DNA from 4 places in the Pseudomonas sp. NPDC088444 genome. Region 3 is predicted to be linked to each of the others. Evidence: riboswitches for the same ligand, from Rfam matches in the RefSeq annotation. Region 3 holds a riboswitch; each other region holds the start of a gene.

Region 1 (3,374 bases), on a different contig from region 3:
GATTGCAGCACCACACCCGAAATCGCCAGTCCGGCGCCACAGGCCGCCGCGACGATGGCACGGGTCAAGCGGTAGTTCCAGACGATGCCCTCGTCGATCGGGTCCACCGGGAAACCTGCAGCCCACAGCTTGTTGGCCAGCACCTGAGCGATGGCCGACAGACTGATGGACGTTTCGCCAATGGCCACGCCTGCGACAATCGCCACCAGCAGCAACGCACTGACCCATACCCCGTGGCCCAGCCATCGGGCGACGCTCAAGGTGTTCATGGCGTCTCAGTGGCCTTGGCCAGTTGCTCGATGCCGTCGAACAGGCGAATACCGGATTCCATGGCACTGGCGTCCATGATCACGATGCGGTTGTTCTTCACCGCGTCCATGTTGCGGGTCACCGGATCGGATTTGAGAAAGGCCAGTTTCTTCTCGTGATCGTCCGCCGGGAATCGGCGGCGATCCATGCGTGCAATCACCAGAATCGTCGGGTTGGCCTTGGCGATGGTTTCCCAGCCCACGGTGGGCCATTCCTCGTCAGAGGTGATGATATTGCGCATGCCCAGGGTGTCGAGCATGAAGTTGGGAATGCCTTTGCGCCCGGCCACATAAGGGTCGGTGTTGATGTCGGGGCTTGAGAACCAGAACACCGCCGAGACGTTGCGGGCGTCATGCTGCTTTGCCTGATCGATGGCGTGGGCCAGGCGAGCCTTATAGCCGTCGATCAACTGCTGGCCGCGATCCTGCACGTCGAAGATCTCTGCCTGTTGCGCGATGCTCTTGTACAGCGTGTCGATGCGAAACGCCTCGGTGCGCGTGCCGTCGGCGCCGACCAGGTTGTTCTTGCCCTCGCAGTCCGAGGGCAGGATGTAGGTGGGAATCTTCAAGTCCTGAAACTGCTGGCGCGTGCCGACCGCGCCTTGGGGGCCGACCATCCATTCGAATTGCACGGGCACGAAGTCCGGGCGTTTGCCGATCACCGATTCGAAGCTGGGCGTATTGTCGGCCAGGCGCTCGATGGTGGCATTCTCAGCCTTGAACTGTGGCAGGGTCTCGTTGAACCACAATGAGGTGCCCACCACCTGCTGGCTCAGGCCCAGCGCATATAGCATCTCGGTGGCCGCCTGGCCAATGGTCACGGTTTTTTGCGGGGCGTGGGTGAACGTCAGCGGCACGCCACAGTTGTCGACGGTCAGGGGATAGTGGGTCGGCGCCGCGATGGCGGTGGACACGAAGGCTGCGCTGGACAGCGTCAGACCGGTGAACAATGAGGCAAGGCGGCGCAGCGACATCGAGGGCTTCTCCAATGAACCTGATGACCGGCGCAGGCAGTGGAAAGTACATCCCGAATCGCTGGCAGACGAGCGAAAGCGGCGCGAGGCGCACTCGGGAGTCCTCCCCCGGACACCCCGCCGGTGAATGATTGACGCTTGCCGGCAGGTCTCCTGACTGGCGCATCGTCGTCCTGCTTCGGCCTTCCCGGGGTGACCCAGTGGCAAACGGGAAGCAGGGCTCAGCGCCTACAGTTGCGGGGACAGTTCCGTTTCGGCCCGGTGGACGGGCCTTCGGATTCCCTATTAATTCCGTGTGGAAACCGGCGGCGGGGATAGTAAACGATTGGCGCAAGATCGCACATCGCTATGTCGCCGCCGGGTGCTCATTGCCCGCCGCATGACCTGTAGCAGTCCGGCTTGCCGGCGGCGACGATTTCAAGGACGCCACCGCCGGCAAGCCGGACTGCTACAGACCGAGCGTGGCTACGCGTGATCAGGGGCAGCGTGGGTCAGAGCTTGAACGGCCAACCCACCACCTTTTTAGAGCGCGGGGTCGCGTATGTGCGCACTTTGGAGGTCTTCAACCCCAGGCGCACCAGCGATTCGGCCAGCGCCACCGCCGCGGTCACGCCATCGACCACCGGCACCCCGGCGCGATCACGAATCAACTGGTCCAACCCCGCCATGCCGCCGCAGCCCAGGCAAATCACTTCGGCCTTGTCGTGCTTGACCGCCTCGACGGCCTGACCGGCAATCGCCTCCAGCGCGCGGTCCGGCATTTCCTCCAGTTCCAGCACGCTCATGCCGCTGGCCCGCACCGATGCACAACGCTCGTACACGCCCGCCAGCTTCAGCCGGTCTTCAATCAATGGCACGGCGCGGTCCAGCGTCGTCACCACCGAATATTTGTGGCCGAGCAACATCGCCAGGCTGGCTGCCGCTTCGGTGATGTCCACCACCGGCACGTCCAGCAACTCTTGCAAACCTTCGCGGCCATGCTCGCCGTAACCGGCCTGAATCACCGCGTCATAGGGCTGATCGTAGGACAGCACCCGGTCCATCACGGCAATCGCCGCCAGATAGCTTTCGAAGTTGCCTTCCACCGACTCGGCACCGAAACGCGGGGTCAGGCCGACGATTTCAGTGCCAGGCGACGCGACACTGCGCGCCTGCTCGGCGATGGTCTGGGTCATCGATTGGGTGGTGTTGACGTTGACGATCAAAATTCGCATGGGTGACGGTCTCTCGCTTGCGATCAATGCTGAACGGTGTTGACGGCAATGGCCTCGCCACTGACGTCTTTGAAGGTTTGGCGGCGGTCGGCCAGCAGCAGGTGCAAGGCGGCACCGATGGCTGCACCCATCAGCCAGGAAAACGGCGATACCGACTCGAAGGCCGGTGCCAGGGCCGTGACCGTGGAAATCATCGCCGCCGGAATGAACGCGCCGACGGCCCGCGGGTTCACACCACGCCAGTAGTGATAGGCGCCTTCAGGGTCTTCGCTGTACAACTGCGGCACGTTGACCCGGCCCTTGCGCAGCAGCCAGTAGTCAGCGGTGATCACGCCATACAGCGGGCCGAGCAGGGCACCCAGGCCTGACAGAAAATACACGATCACCACCGGGCTGTTGTAGAGGTTCCACGGCAGGATCAGGACCGCGACGGTGGCGCTGAGCATCCCGGCACGGCGGAAGGTCAGGTAGCGCGGCGCCACGCTGCTGAGTACGAAGGCTGGGGCGACGAAGTTGGCCATGATGTTCACCGCCACCGTGACGATCAGAAAGGCCAGGCAACCCAGCACCAGAAAGAAGGTATTGGGGATGGTTTTGATGATATCGGTCGGGCTTTCGATGACCTGGCCGTTGATCGAGAACTGCGCGCCGCAGATGACCACGGTGATGAAGGCGAACAGCAGCACGTTGACCGGCAGGCCCCAGAAATTGCCCTTGCGGATGGTCTTTTTACACGGCGCCGAGCGAGAAAAATCACAGAAATTGAGAATCAACGTGCCGTAGATCGCCAGCCACAACGCGCTGCCCGCGAAGATGCTGCGCCACATGGACGCGCCCTCCAGCGGCGACTTTATCGACCAGGCAATCTGTCCATGGGA
Region 2 (3,374 bases), on a different contig from region 3:
CGCTTCGCACTGGAGCCTGCGCCGGCGCTGGTTTTGTGCGATGCCACGCAACTGGAGGCCGCAGTGCTCAATCTGCTGGTCAACGCGCGAGATGCGATGAGCGGTGCGGGCAGCATTCGTGTGGCGACTTCGCTGGTGGCCCTGACCGAGCATGAGTCGTTGGCCGATGGGCTGTACCTGCAATTGACGGTCGAAGATGACGGGCCAGGCATTCCGGAAGCCATCGCCCGGCAGGTCTTCGAACCTTTCTTCACAACCAAACAGGCGGGGAAGGGCACCGGGCTGGGGTTGTCGCAGGTGTCAGCCTTTGCCGCGCAGGCGGGTGGCACCGTTTCCCTCCATTGCGGTATGGCCGGTGGCACCACCGTGACCCTGCTGCTGAGGGTTCGCGATGGCGTGAATGAGTCAATCGTGCAGACGTCCGGGCAAGCCAGCGCCGAAATCCCGGCCAGCCGTGCGAACGTGCTGTTGGTCGACGATGACGCTTCTTTGCGCGAGGTCATGACCCATCTGTTGGTCGACGCAGGTTATTCAGTGGCGTCGGTGTCCAGTGGCTTTGAGGCGATCGAATCCATTCGCCAGCGCGCGCCGGATATCGTGGTCAGCGATTGCGCGATGGGAGATTTCAGCGGGGTGGCGTTGTCTCGGGTGTTGCGGGAAATCAGGCCCGGTCTGCCCATTTTGCTGCTCACCGGCCATGCGGACCTGGAATCGGTGCGCGCTGAATGCCAAGCGGACGCCGTGGTGCTGCACAAGCCCGTGAGTCTGCAATGCCTGGTCGAAGGGATTGAAGCGTTATTGCACTAGCGGTGCGCCGGGTTCGCTCCGCTTGCGCATTGACCTTCGTCAAGCCACTGCGTAGCCTTGCGCACTTGAGGTTCGCCGATCCGCTCTGTCAAGGCGTCGGCGCTAAGAAGGGAATGTGGTACAAGCCACAGCTGCCCCCGCAACTGTAAACGGTCATGTTCATTGCACAGCCACTGCGCGAGCGGGAAGGCGCGATGAATGCGTGATCACTGGCAACCGCCAGCCGATTCGCCACCGTGAGCCAGGAGACCTGCCTCGAACGGACGTCACGTCCACGTATTCTCATTACAACCGGGCGGGGTGATCCGGTGGCGAATCGAACGGCTTGCCTGTCGACTGCGACGGCCTTGCAGTTCTCGTCCTGTTTGCCCGCCGCTGCGCCTGAGGGCAACCATGAAATCACTGGCCAAACTTCCCGTCACCATCGTCACCGGCTTTCTCGGCTCGGGCAAGACCACGCTGCTGCGCCACATGCTCGACAACGCCGAAGGGCGTCGCATCGCGGTGATCGTCAACGAGTTCGGCGAGTTGGGCATCGACGGCGAAATCCTCAAGCAATGCACCATCGGTTGCACCGAGGAAGAGGCCACCGGTCGCGTGTACGAGTTGGCCAACGGTTGCCTGTGCTGCACCGTTCAGGAAGAGTTCTTCCCGGTGATGCAGGAACTGGTCGCCCGTCGCGGCGATCTGGATCACATCCTCATCGAAACCTCCGGTCTGGCCCTGCCAAAGCCGCTGGTTCAAGCCTTCCAGTGGCCGGAAATCCGCAACGCCTGCACCGTCGACGCGGTGATCACGGTGGTCGACAGCCCGGCCGTCGTGGCCGGTACATTCGCAGCTTTCCCGGATCAAGTGGACGCCCAGCGCAAGCTCGACCCAAACCTGGACCACGAGTCGCCATTGCATGAGCTGTTCGCCGACCAACTGGCCAGCGCCGACCTGGTCATCCTCAACAAAGCCGACATGCTGGACGCCGATGCACTGGCTGCTGTGCGTGCCGAGGTCGCGGAAGAACTGCCACCTGCGGTGAAAGTCATCGAGGCCAGCAAAGGGCAGTTGCCGTTGAGCGTATTGCTGGGCCTGGGTGCAGAGTCCGAAGTGCACATCGATGGTCGCAAGACTCATCACGACCATCACGATGGCGATGACCACGACGATCACGATCATGACGCCTTCGATTCGATTTCCATCTCCCTGCCGCAAGCCGACGAAGCCTTGTTGCTTGATGCGCTGACTCAGGCGGTGGTGCAGCACGGCATTTTGCGGGTCAAAGGCTTCGTGGCGATTCCGGGCAAGCCAATGCGCCTGTTGGTGCAAGGCGTCGGCACGCGCTTCGACAAGCACTTCGACCGCGCCTGGAAGGCCGACGAGGCCCGCGAAAGCCGTCTGGTGCTGATCGGCCAGGACCTGGACGCCGCCGTGCTCGAAGCCCAACTGCGCGAAGCCATTCAGGGTTAACCCATGCATTTGCTGCGCACCCAGCCCGGTGGCTTCGTCCCCGACGACAGCATCGCGGACCTCGGTCAGACCCCTGCCGATCTGGTTATTTTGTGCAGCGGTGACTCCCATCTGGCGCTGCTCGCGGAGACCGCGCAGCAGTTGCCGGACGATTACCCCAGTCTGCGCCTGGCCAACCCCATGCAGGTGCAGAACCACGCTTCGGTCGATTTGTACGTCGACGAGGTGCTGCGTCATGCCAAGATCATTCTGATTTCGCTGCACGGCGGGATCGGTTATTGGCGCTACGGCGTGGAGCGCCTGGTGGAACTGGCCGCGCGTGGCATCAAGCTGATTCTGGTGCCCGGTGATGACCGTCCGGACCCTGAACTCAGCGACCTGAGCACCGAACCTGCGCAAGACCGCGAGCGCCTCTGGCATTACCTTCGCCAAGGCGGCAAGCACAACGCCTTGCAGCTTTTCAATTGTCTGGCCAGTCGGTGGCTAGGGCGCGAGTACCCCTGGGGCGAGCCGCAGGCGTTGCCCCGCGTGGCGATCTATCACCCGCGCAAGGGCAATGCATCGCTCAGCGACTGGCAGGTTGAATGGCACGCCAGTCAACCCGTGGCCGCTGTGCTCTTCTATCGCTCGCACTTGCAGGCGGCCAACACCGCGTTCATCGACGTGTTCTGCGAACGACTGATGGCCCAAGGGCTGAATCCGTTACCCATCGCTGTCGCCAGCCTCAAAGAGCCTGCCTGTCTCGATGCCGTGCAGGACTGGATGGATGAGGTCGACTGCGAAATCATCCTGAACACCACCGGTTTTGCCCAGTCGACGCCCGAGGCACCGCATTTACGACCGTTTCGTCGAAATATCCCGGTGATCCAGGCGATCTGTGCCCAGGACAACGAACCGGGCTGGCAGGCCAGCGAACAAGGATTGGGCGCGCGCGACCTGGCGATGCACATCGCGCTGCCCGAGCTGGACGGGCGCATCATCAGTCGGCCGATCAGCTTCAAGGACCTGGCTTGGCGCAGCGAGCGCAGCCAGTCCGACGTGGTGTGCTACCGCGCCCAGCCCGAGCGCATGGATTTCGTCGCCGAGTTGGCGCGGCGCTGGGTGCTGCT
Region 3 (3,374 bases):
GGCATAGTCTCGGCTTCTTTACACATTAGCCACGGTCGTGCCCATGCTAAATCGCTTCGCACCCCTCGTGCCTCTCGCACTCGTTACCCTGCTGTTCGGCTGTGCGGCCCAGATGCCAGCGTCGCAACAACAGGCGCAGAATCCACAGTTCAAGGACTCTGCCACTGCACAATCCGCTAACCGTGCCGGTTATTCGACTTCCGTTCTGGACGACGAAATCGCCACCGAAGACGAACTTTCCCAGTTCGCTGACAACAAGCCTTACCAGTTGCCAGTGCTGGCTGACAGCATTCTGGAACGTGGCAAGTCGTTGATCGGCACTCGCTATCGTTTCGGCGGCACCTCCACCACGTCCGGTTTCGATTGCAGTGGCTTCATCGGCTACCTGTTCCGTGAAGAAGCGGGCATGAGCCTGCCGCGTTCTTCTCGCGAGATGATCAATATCGATGCCCCGCTGGTCAAGCGTAATGATCTCAAGCCGGGCGATCTGCTGTTCTTCAGCACGGCGGGCCGTGGTCGTGTGAGTCACGCCGGCATCTATTTGGGTGATGACCAGTTCATCCATTCCAGCAGCCGTCGCAGTGGTGGCGTGCGCGTCGACAGTCTCGATGACGCTTACTGGGCCCGTACCTTCATCGAAGCCAAGCGCGCGTTGGCCATGGCACCTTCCAAGGTCCCGGAAACGACGACTGCTATGACCTCGACTACACTCAAGCGCCAACATCGTAAGTAACCGTTTTTACCGGGGGTGCAACCGGGGAAACCCCGATTGCACCCAGCCCCGGCTCCCGGCAGAGTAAGCCGCATCCTAAAAAGGTTGTTGTGTTTATGTCGTACACGGTTCGCCTGGCTGTTGCTTCACTGGCTGCATTGCTGGCCGCTTGTTCCAGCAATCCTCCGCCATCCCCGCCCAAGGTCGTTTCCAGGCCTGTCATTTCCGCTCCCCCTCAATTTTCTTCGCCTGTCGCCGATGACGTGCTGTTGCGTGCCATCGGGCTGGTGGGTACGCCTTATCGGTGGGGTGGCAACACGCCGGATTCCGGATTCGATTGCAGTGGCCTGATTGGCTACGTTTACCGCGATGCTGCAGGCATCACGCTGCCGCGCTCGACCCGCGAAATGATCACCTTGCGCGGTCCGGACATCGACCGCAGCCAGTTGCAGACTGGTGATCTGGTGTTCTTCGCCACGGGTGGCGGTTCGAATGTCAGCCATGCCGGGATCTACGTCGGCGAAGGACGTTTCGTTCATGCGCCTGCCACCGGTGGCACGGTCAAGTTGGACAGCCTCGATAAACCGTATTGGCAGAAAGCCTGGTTGAACGCCAAGCGAGTGATTCAGCCTTCCAATCTGGCGCGCAGTAACTGACTTCTTAAGAGCGTTTTGTCTGTTTGCTGTTTCCCGGCCAGCAGCCAATGACCCACGTCTCTTAGATTGACGCTCGCCAGTCAACCCTCTAACCTTCGCCGATTGTTTCAGGTGCCCGCAAAGGGTGAAACAGGGAAGCCGGTGCGAACGCGTTGCGATCCATCCCGGCACTGCCTCCGCAACGGTAAATGAGCCAAGGCCCGCACGATGCCACTGTGTTCGATGAACATGGGAAGGCGCGCGGCTTTTCATGAGTCCGGAGACCGGCCTGATCCATCCAACAGCATCACGGAGGGCGATGCTCTGCGCAGGCTCGACGTGTTTCGATGCCTGCTGTCAGTCCTTGTCTGCGCCCTCCGTTTGCCACACCTGCCCTCAAGCGGAGAGCTGAGATGAGCGAATCCCTCGAACGTGACGAACGCCACCTGGCGCGCATGCAGCGCAAAAAGGCGGTGATGGACGAACGCATTGCCAGCGCCCCCAATGAGTGCGGCCTGGTACTCGTACTGACCGGTAACGGTAAAGGCAAAAGCAGCTCGGCATTTGGCATGCTGGCGCGGGCCATGGGCCATGGCATGCAGTGCGGCGTGGTGCAATTCATCAAAGGCCGCAACGCCACGGGCGAAGAGCTGTTCTTCCGCCGTTTCCCCGAGCAAGTGCGTTACCACGTCATGGGCGAAGGCTTTACCTGGGAAACTCAGGACCGCCAGCGCGACATCGCCGCCGCGCAGGCCGCCTGGGCGGTGACTCAGGAACTGCTGCGTGATTCTTCGATTGGCCTGGTGATCCTCGACGAACTGAACATCGCCCTCAAGCACGGCTACCTTGATCTGGACCAGGTGCTCAGCGACTTGCAAGGCCGTCCACCGATGCAGCATGTGGTCATTACCGGGCGTGGCGCCAAACAGGAATTGATCGACCTGTCCGACACCGTCTCCGAGATCGGTGTGGTCAAGCACGCGTTTCAGGCCGGTATCAAGGCGCAGAAGGGCATCGAGCTGTGAGCTGCACCTATGAATGAAGCCGCTCGCCAATGCCCCGCCGTCCTGATCGCCGCACCTGCGTCGGGTCAGGGCAAGACCACTGTCACCGCCGCCCTCGCACGTTTGCATCGCAATCAGGGGCGTAACGTGCGCGTGTTCAAATGCGGGCCGGATTTTCTCGACCCGATGATTCTCGAACGCGCCAGTGGCAACCCGGTGTACCAACTGGACATGTGGATGGTCGGCGAGGCGGAAAGTCGTCGTTTGCTGTGGGAAGCGGCGGCTGAAGCCGATCTGATTTTGATCGAAGGTGTGATGGGCCTGTTCGATGGCACGCCATCCAGTGCCGATCTGGCCCGGCGTTTCGGTGTGCCGGTGCTGGGGGTGATTGATGGCACGGCCATGGCGCAAACCTTCGGCGCTCTGGCGCTGGGTCTTGCACGTTATCAGCCGGATTTGCCGTTCGCAGGCGTGCTGGCCAACCGAGTGGGCACGGTGCGTCATGCGCAATTACTCGAAGGCAGCCTGACCGAAGGGTTGCGCTGGTACGGGGCGCTCTCGCGGGAGACCGGCATCGAATTGCCGAGCCGTCATCTGGGACTGGTACAAGCCAGTGAGTTGAACGATCTGGACGCGCGTCTCGATGCTGCCGCTGAAGCGTTGGCCAGTACCTGCGATTCTGCGCTGCCTCCCGCTGTGACGTTCGAAGCGCCCGACATCGTGGCAGCCGAACCTTTGTTGGCGGGCGTGCGCATTGCCGTCGCCCGCGACGAGGCCTTTGCGTTCACCTACGGCGCCAGCCTCGATCTGCTGCGTGCAATGGGCGCTGAATTGCTGTTTTTCTCCCCGATCCGCGATAGCGCGTTGCCGCAAGCCGATAGCCTCTACCTGCCCGGTGGCTACCCCGAGTTGCATCATCTGGCTTTGGGGCAGAACCATTCGATGGTCCAGGCCATTCGTACTCACCACGCGGCGGGCAAGCCGCTGCTGGCCGAGTGCGGCGGCATGCTCTATCTGTTGAAC
Region 4 (3,374 bases), on a different contig from region 3:
ATACAGGCTCGGATCGCCCGAGTGCACACGAGCGACATCCTGGCCTTTTGCATGAGCGGATTTCATCAAGGCGATGATCTGTTCCAAGTGCAATTCGGCGCTGTTGACCACTTGCAGCGCGTGATGCCCCTCAAGCACGGCTTCCGGAACCAGCGATCCTGCATAGATGATCACCGGACAATTGCGAATCAGACGCTGACCTTTGACGGTGATCAGGTCAGGGTCGCCGGGACCTGCGCCGATGAAGAAGACAGTCATTAGAACTCCGGAGTTCAGAACGGGTGATGGCCTGTGGGAGTGCGTTTAAAAAGGGATAACCAAACCATCAAAGGGTGCGCAAGCTACCGGCCAGGGCGAATGTGGCGCGCGAACTGTTGCGCCGTTCAATCATCAATGTGGCAGCGCCGTCACCCAACTGAGCCGCCAGCGCCAGCGCCGCGCTTTCCGCGACGCCGTAACACCCCGTGTTATCGAAAGCGATCTGCGAGCGATGACTCAACCGAGGCTCGAACACTGCCAACTGCTCAGCGCTGAAAAAAGTCAGTGGCAACGCCAGTTGTTCAGCCAGCTCCAGCAACCCGGCCTCATTCGACTTGCTGTCAATGGAGGCCAGGGCGGTGATGTCGGACAGGGCCAGTCGATGCTCCAGCAGCGTCACCTCGATCAGTCCCATCAGCACCGAAACCGGACAGCCGCTTTGGCAACCCAGGCCGATCACGAGGATCGGCCGCTGACGGCCTGCACTCATACGGCGTGATTGAGGCCGGCTTGGGTTTGGCGTGCATCGTAACGACGGAACAACCAGGCGCTGATCAGGCCCATGGCGATCCAGAACACAGCGTTGGTGAGTTGAGAAGCGATCTTGAACTGCGCTTCCAGTGCTTCAGGCGCCAAAGCCGAATGCACCGCGGGTTGTGGCGCACCGATCAGATGGGGCACCACCAGAATCGCTGCCCCCAACACTTTCAGCAGCGCGTTGTGAGCGAACACGATCAGCGCCAGCCCCACGGCGGTCGAGGCGGCGGTGCCAATCCACCAGGTCTGTCGAAGCGTCAGGTCGGCAGCCGCAGTGCCCGGCAGCTCTGGCGGCAGACCCAGGGTGGGCGCCAGCACGAACACCGCATAACCGGCCAGCCCCCACAATGCGCCCTGACGCACGCTGCCCGGCGCGCGCAAGGTATAGAGGGCCGCCAGCATCAGCGAGAAACCAACCGCGACCACCAGGTTGCCACCCGTGGTAGACAGCACGCGCTGCCAGCCATCTTCTGGCTCCCAGGCTTCTTCGTCGTGGACGTGGCCGACCATGGCTCCGTCGGCGTGTTCGTGCATTTCGGCCGCCGGGGCCTTTTCATAGGTCTCGGCCTGAAGAATCAGCGGCGCGACCCAGAAGCTTTGCAGCAGGGTCAGCAGGAGGGCGGCGAGCAATCCGGTGAATCCGGCCGTTTGAGCGATGCGCTTGAACATGACGGCAGGCCTCAGTGGCAAGGGAAAGCGGCGCTGTGACGGGTGTCGTGCGCGGCGTTGTGCACGGCGGCAATGTGCGAGAAACCGGCGAAGTAGACCAGACACGCGCCGAGAATCATCGCGCTGATCGCGGCGGTCAGGCGCTGGGTCTGAGTCTGGGTGGTGCTGGCGGTATGGCTGGTTGTGCTGATCGACATGGCGCTTCCCTTGATATCGAGGCGTGGGGAAGGCGCAAGCAGGCCACTGACGAACGTCGGTCGCGAACTCAACAGCGCCCGCCCACCGCGGGTTTGTTAGGTGTCAATTGTCGGGCCGGTCTCCGGGCTTGCGAGGGGCATTGAACATGCCTGCAAGAATCGCCTTCCCATATCGCTGACCGACACAGTGGATCTGACTCTTCGCTCGCTTACCGTTGCGGGGGCAGCGCCGGACTTGCGCAGATTCAAGGTCTGCACGCACCGGTTTCCCGTTTCACCCTGTGAAGGGCACCCGTAACAAGGCGTGTAGGAGAGCATGGCGAAGGGCGGTAGTCAATTACGGCTGCCGATTCGATGCCGCCCCGCTAGCCACTCGCCCGGGCTGTTGCTCAGCCAACACCCGACACACAGATTGTCGCCCCCGAGGCTCTGTTTCGTCCCTGAGCCCCGTATTTACGGGCGTTCAAACCCGGCATGCCTCGTGCAATGGCCCTGTTCCCGGACTAGAGGCATCAGGACCCATGCGAGAACCCGCCCCGTATTTGCGACTCCCCGGCAGCCGATCACGGTCGCTGCTCAAGACCCCGCCCATTGTGGGCATCGCTGCGTTGTGTGGCCTGTTGATCGGTTGCGGCCAAGGCACGTCCACCGTGGCGCGCAGTGACAAGCCCGTCAGTGGCGGCACGCTGGTGTACGCCACTGATCGCGAACCCACCTGCCTCGATCCTCATGTGGCGGGCGACATGCCGCAGGTGTTCATCGGGCAGCAGTATCTGGATTCGTTGGTATCGATGGACGCCGACGGGCGCATCGGCCCGTGGCTGGCCACATCGTGGGAGGTTTCGGACGACGGCCTGACTTACACCTTCCATTTACGCAATGACGTGCATTTCACCGACGGCACGCCGTTCAACGCGGCGGCGGTCAAGGCCAACCTCGATCACATGGCCAACCCGAAAACCCAGTCGAGCACGGCGGGCGGTTACATCCGCCAGTACCGCAGCACCGATGTGATCGATGATCAGACCGCTGTGGTTCATCTGGCCACGCCTTACGCGGCGTTTCTGGAGGTGTTGGCGCAAGGATTTCTCGGCATTGAATCGCCCACAGCGTTGCAGCGCCCGCGGGACGTGAACTGTGAAAGCCCGGTCGGCAGTGGCCCGTTCAAGGTGGTGCGCTGGGATCGGCAGAGCCAGGTCGAACTGGTGCGCAACCCGGATTACAACTGGGCGCCGCCGACGGCCAAACATCAGGGACCGGCGTGGCTGGATCGCATCGTCTGGAAGTTCATTCAGGAGCCGTCGGTACGCTTTGCCTCGTTGCAGGCGGGCGAGGTGGACGTGATCGAGGCGCTGCCGCCGGAATCCCACGAAGCGGCCCGACGCAATCCGGACCTGCAACTGATCATCGCTCAGCGCCCCGGCAACCCTACCAACGGCACGCTGAACATCACCCGCGCGCCGTTCGATGATCTGCGGGTGCGTGAAGCATTCGTGCGCAGCGCCGACATCGAAGGCGCGCTGAAGAGCGTGTACTTCAACGAGTTTCCAAGGGCGGGCGGTCCGCTGAGCCCGGCGACGCGTTTCTATAGCCCGGACTTCCAGCATGCGCAGGATTACGACCCGGCCAAGGCCGCGCAGTTGCTGGATCAGGCGGGTTGGACCGGCCGGGACAGCGACGGCTATCGGACCAAGGACGGCAAGCGCCTGCAAG

What was found. Region 3 has a riboswitch for cobalamin ahead of cobO (cob(I)yrinic acid a,c-diamide adenosyltransferase). Riboswitches for the same ligand answer to the same signal wherever they lie in the genome.
Region 1: it holds a riboswitch for cobalamin, as region 3 does, so the genes downstream of both, ACI2KB_RS22495 (ABC transporter substrate-binding protein) here and cobO (cob(I)yrinic acid a,c-diamide adenosyltransferase) in region 3, are expected to answer to the same signal.
Region 2: it holds a riboswitch for cobalamin, as region 3 does, so the genes downstream of both, cobW (cobalamin biosynthesis protein CobW) here and cobO (cob(I)yrinic acid a,c-diamide adenosyltransferase) in region 3, are expected to answer to the same signal.
Region 4: it holds a riboswitch for cobalamin, as region 3 does, so the genes downstream of both, ACI2KB_RS22680 (CbtB-domain containing protein) here and cobO (cob(I)yrinic acid a,c-diamide adenosyltransferase) in region 3, are expected to answer to the same signal.

What each region holds. Positions count from the first base shown of each region.
Region 1 is NZ_JBJDNK010000012.1:6,061-9,434, reverse strand. It holds gene ACI2KB_RS22500 (FecCD family ABC transporter permease) at 1-269, opposite strand, end outside; gene ACI2KB_RS22495 (ABC transporter substrate-binding protein) at 266-1,282, opposite strand; cobalamin riboswitch at 1,408-1,604, opposite strand; gene ACI2KB_RS22490 (aspartate/glutamate racemase family protein) at 1,774-2,496, opposite strand; gene ACI2KB_RS22485 (NCS1 family nucleobase:cation symporter-1) at 2,520-3,374, opposite strand, start outside.
Region 2 is NZ_JBJDNK010000012.1:141,850-145,223, reverse strand. It holds partial or broken gene ACI2KB_RS23095 (ATP-binding protein) at 1-402, shown strand, start outside; gene ACI2KB_RS23090 (response regulator) at 397-807, shown strand; cobalamin riboswitch at 859-1,080, shown strand; gene cobW (cobalamin biosynthesis protein CobW) at 1,201-2,265, shown strand; gene cobN (cobaltochelatase subunit CobN) at 2,269-3,374, shown strand, end outside.
Region 3 is NZ_JBJDNK010000013.1:111,646-115,019, forward strand. It holds gene ACI2KB_RS23865 (C40 family peptidase) at 44-733, shown strand; gene ACI2KB_RS23870 (C40 family peptidase) at 829-1,368, shown strand; cobalamin riboswitch at 1,461-1,655, shown strand; gene cobO (cob(I)yrinic acid a,c-diamide adenosyltransferase) at 1,761-2,372, shown strand; gene ACI2KB_RS23880 (cobyrinate a,c-diamide synthase) at 2,382-3,374, shown strand, end outside.
Region 4 is NZ_JBJDNK010000012.1:52,200-55,573, reverse strand. It holds gene cobM (precorrin-4 C(11)-methyltransferase) at 1-258, opposite strand, end outside; gene ACI2KB_RS22690 (cobalamin biosynthesis protein) at 326-748, opposite strand; gene ACI2KB_RS22685 (CbtA family protein) at 745-1,464, opposite strand; gene ACI2KB_RS22680 (CbtB-domain containing protein) at 1,476-1,661, opposite strand; cobalamin riboswitch at 1,757-1,972, opposite strand; gene ACI2KB_RS22675 (ABC transporter substrate-binding protein) at 2,183-3,374, shown strand, end outside.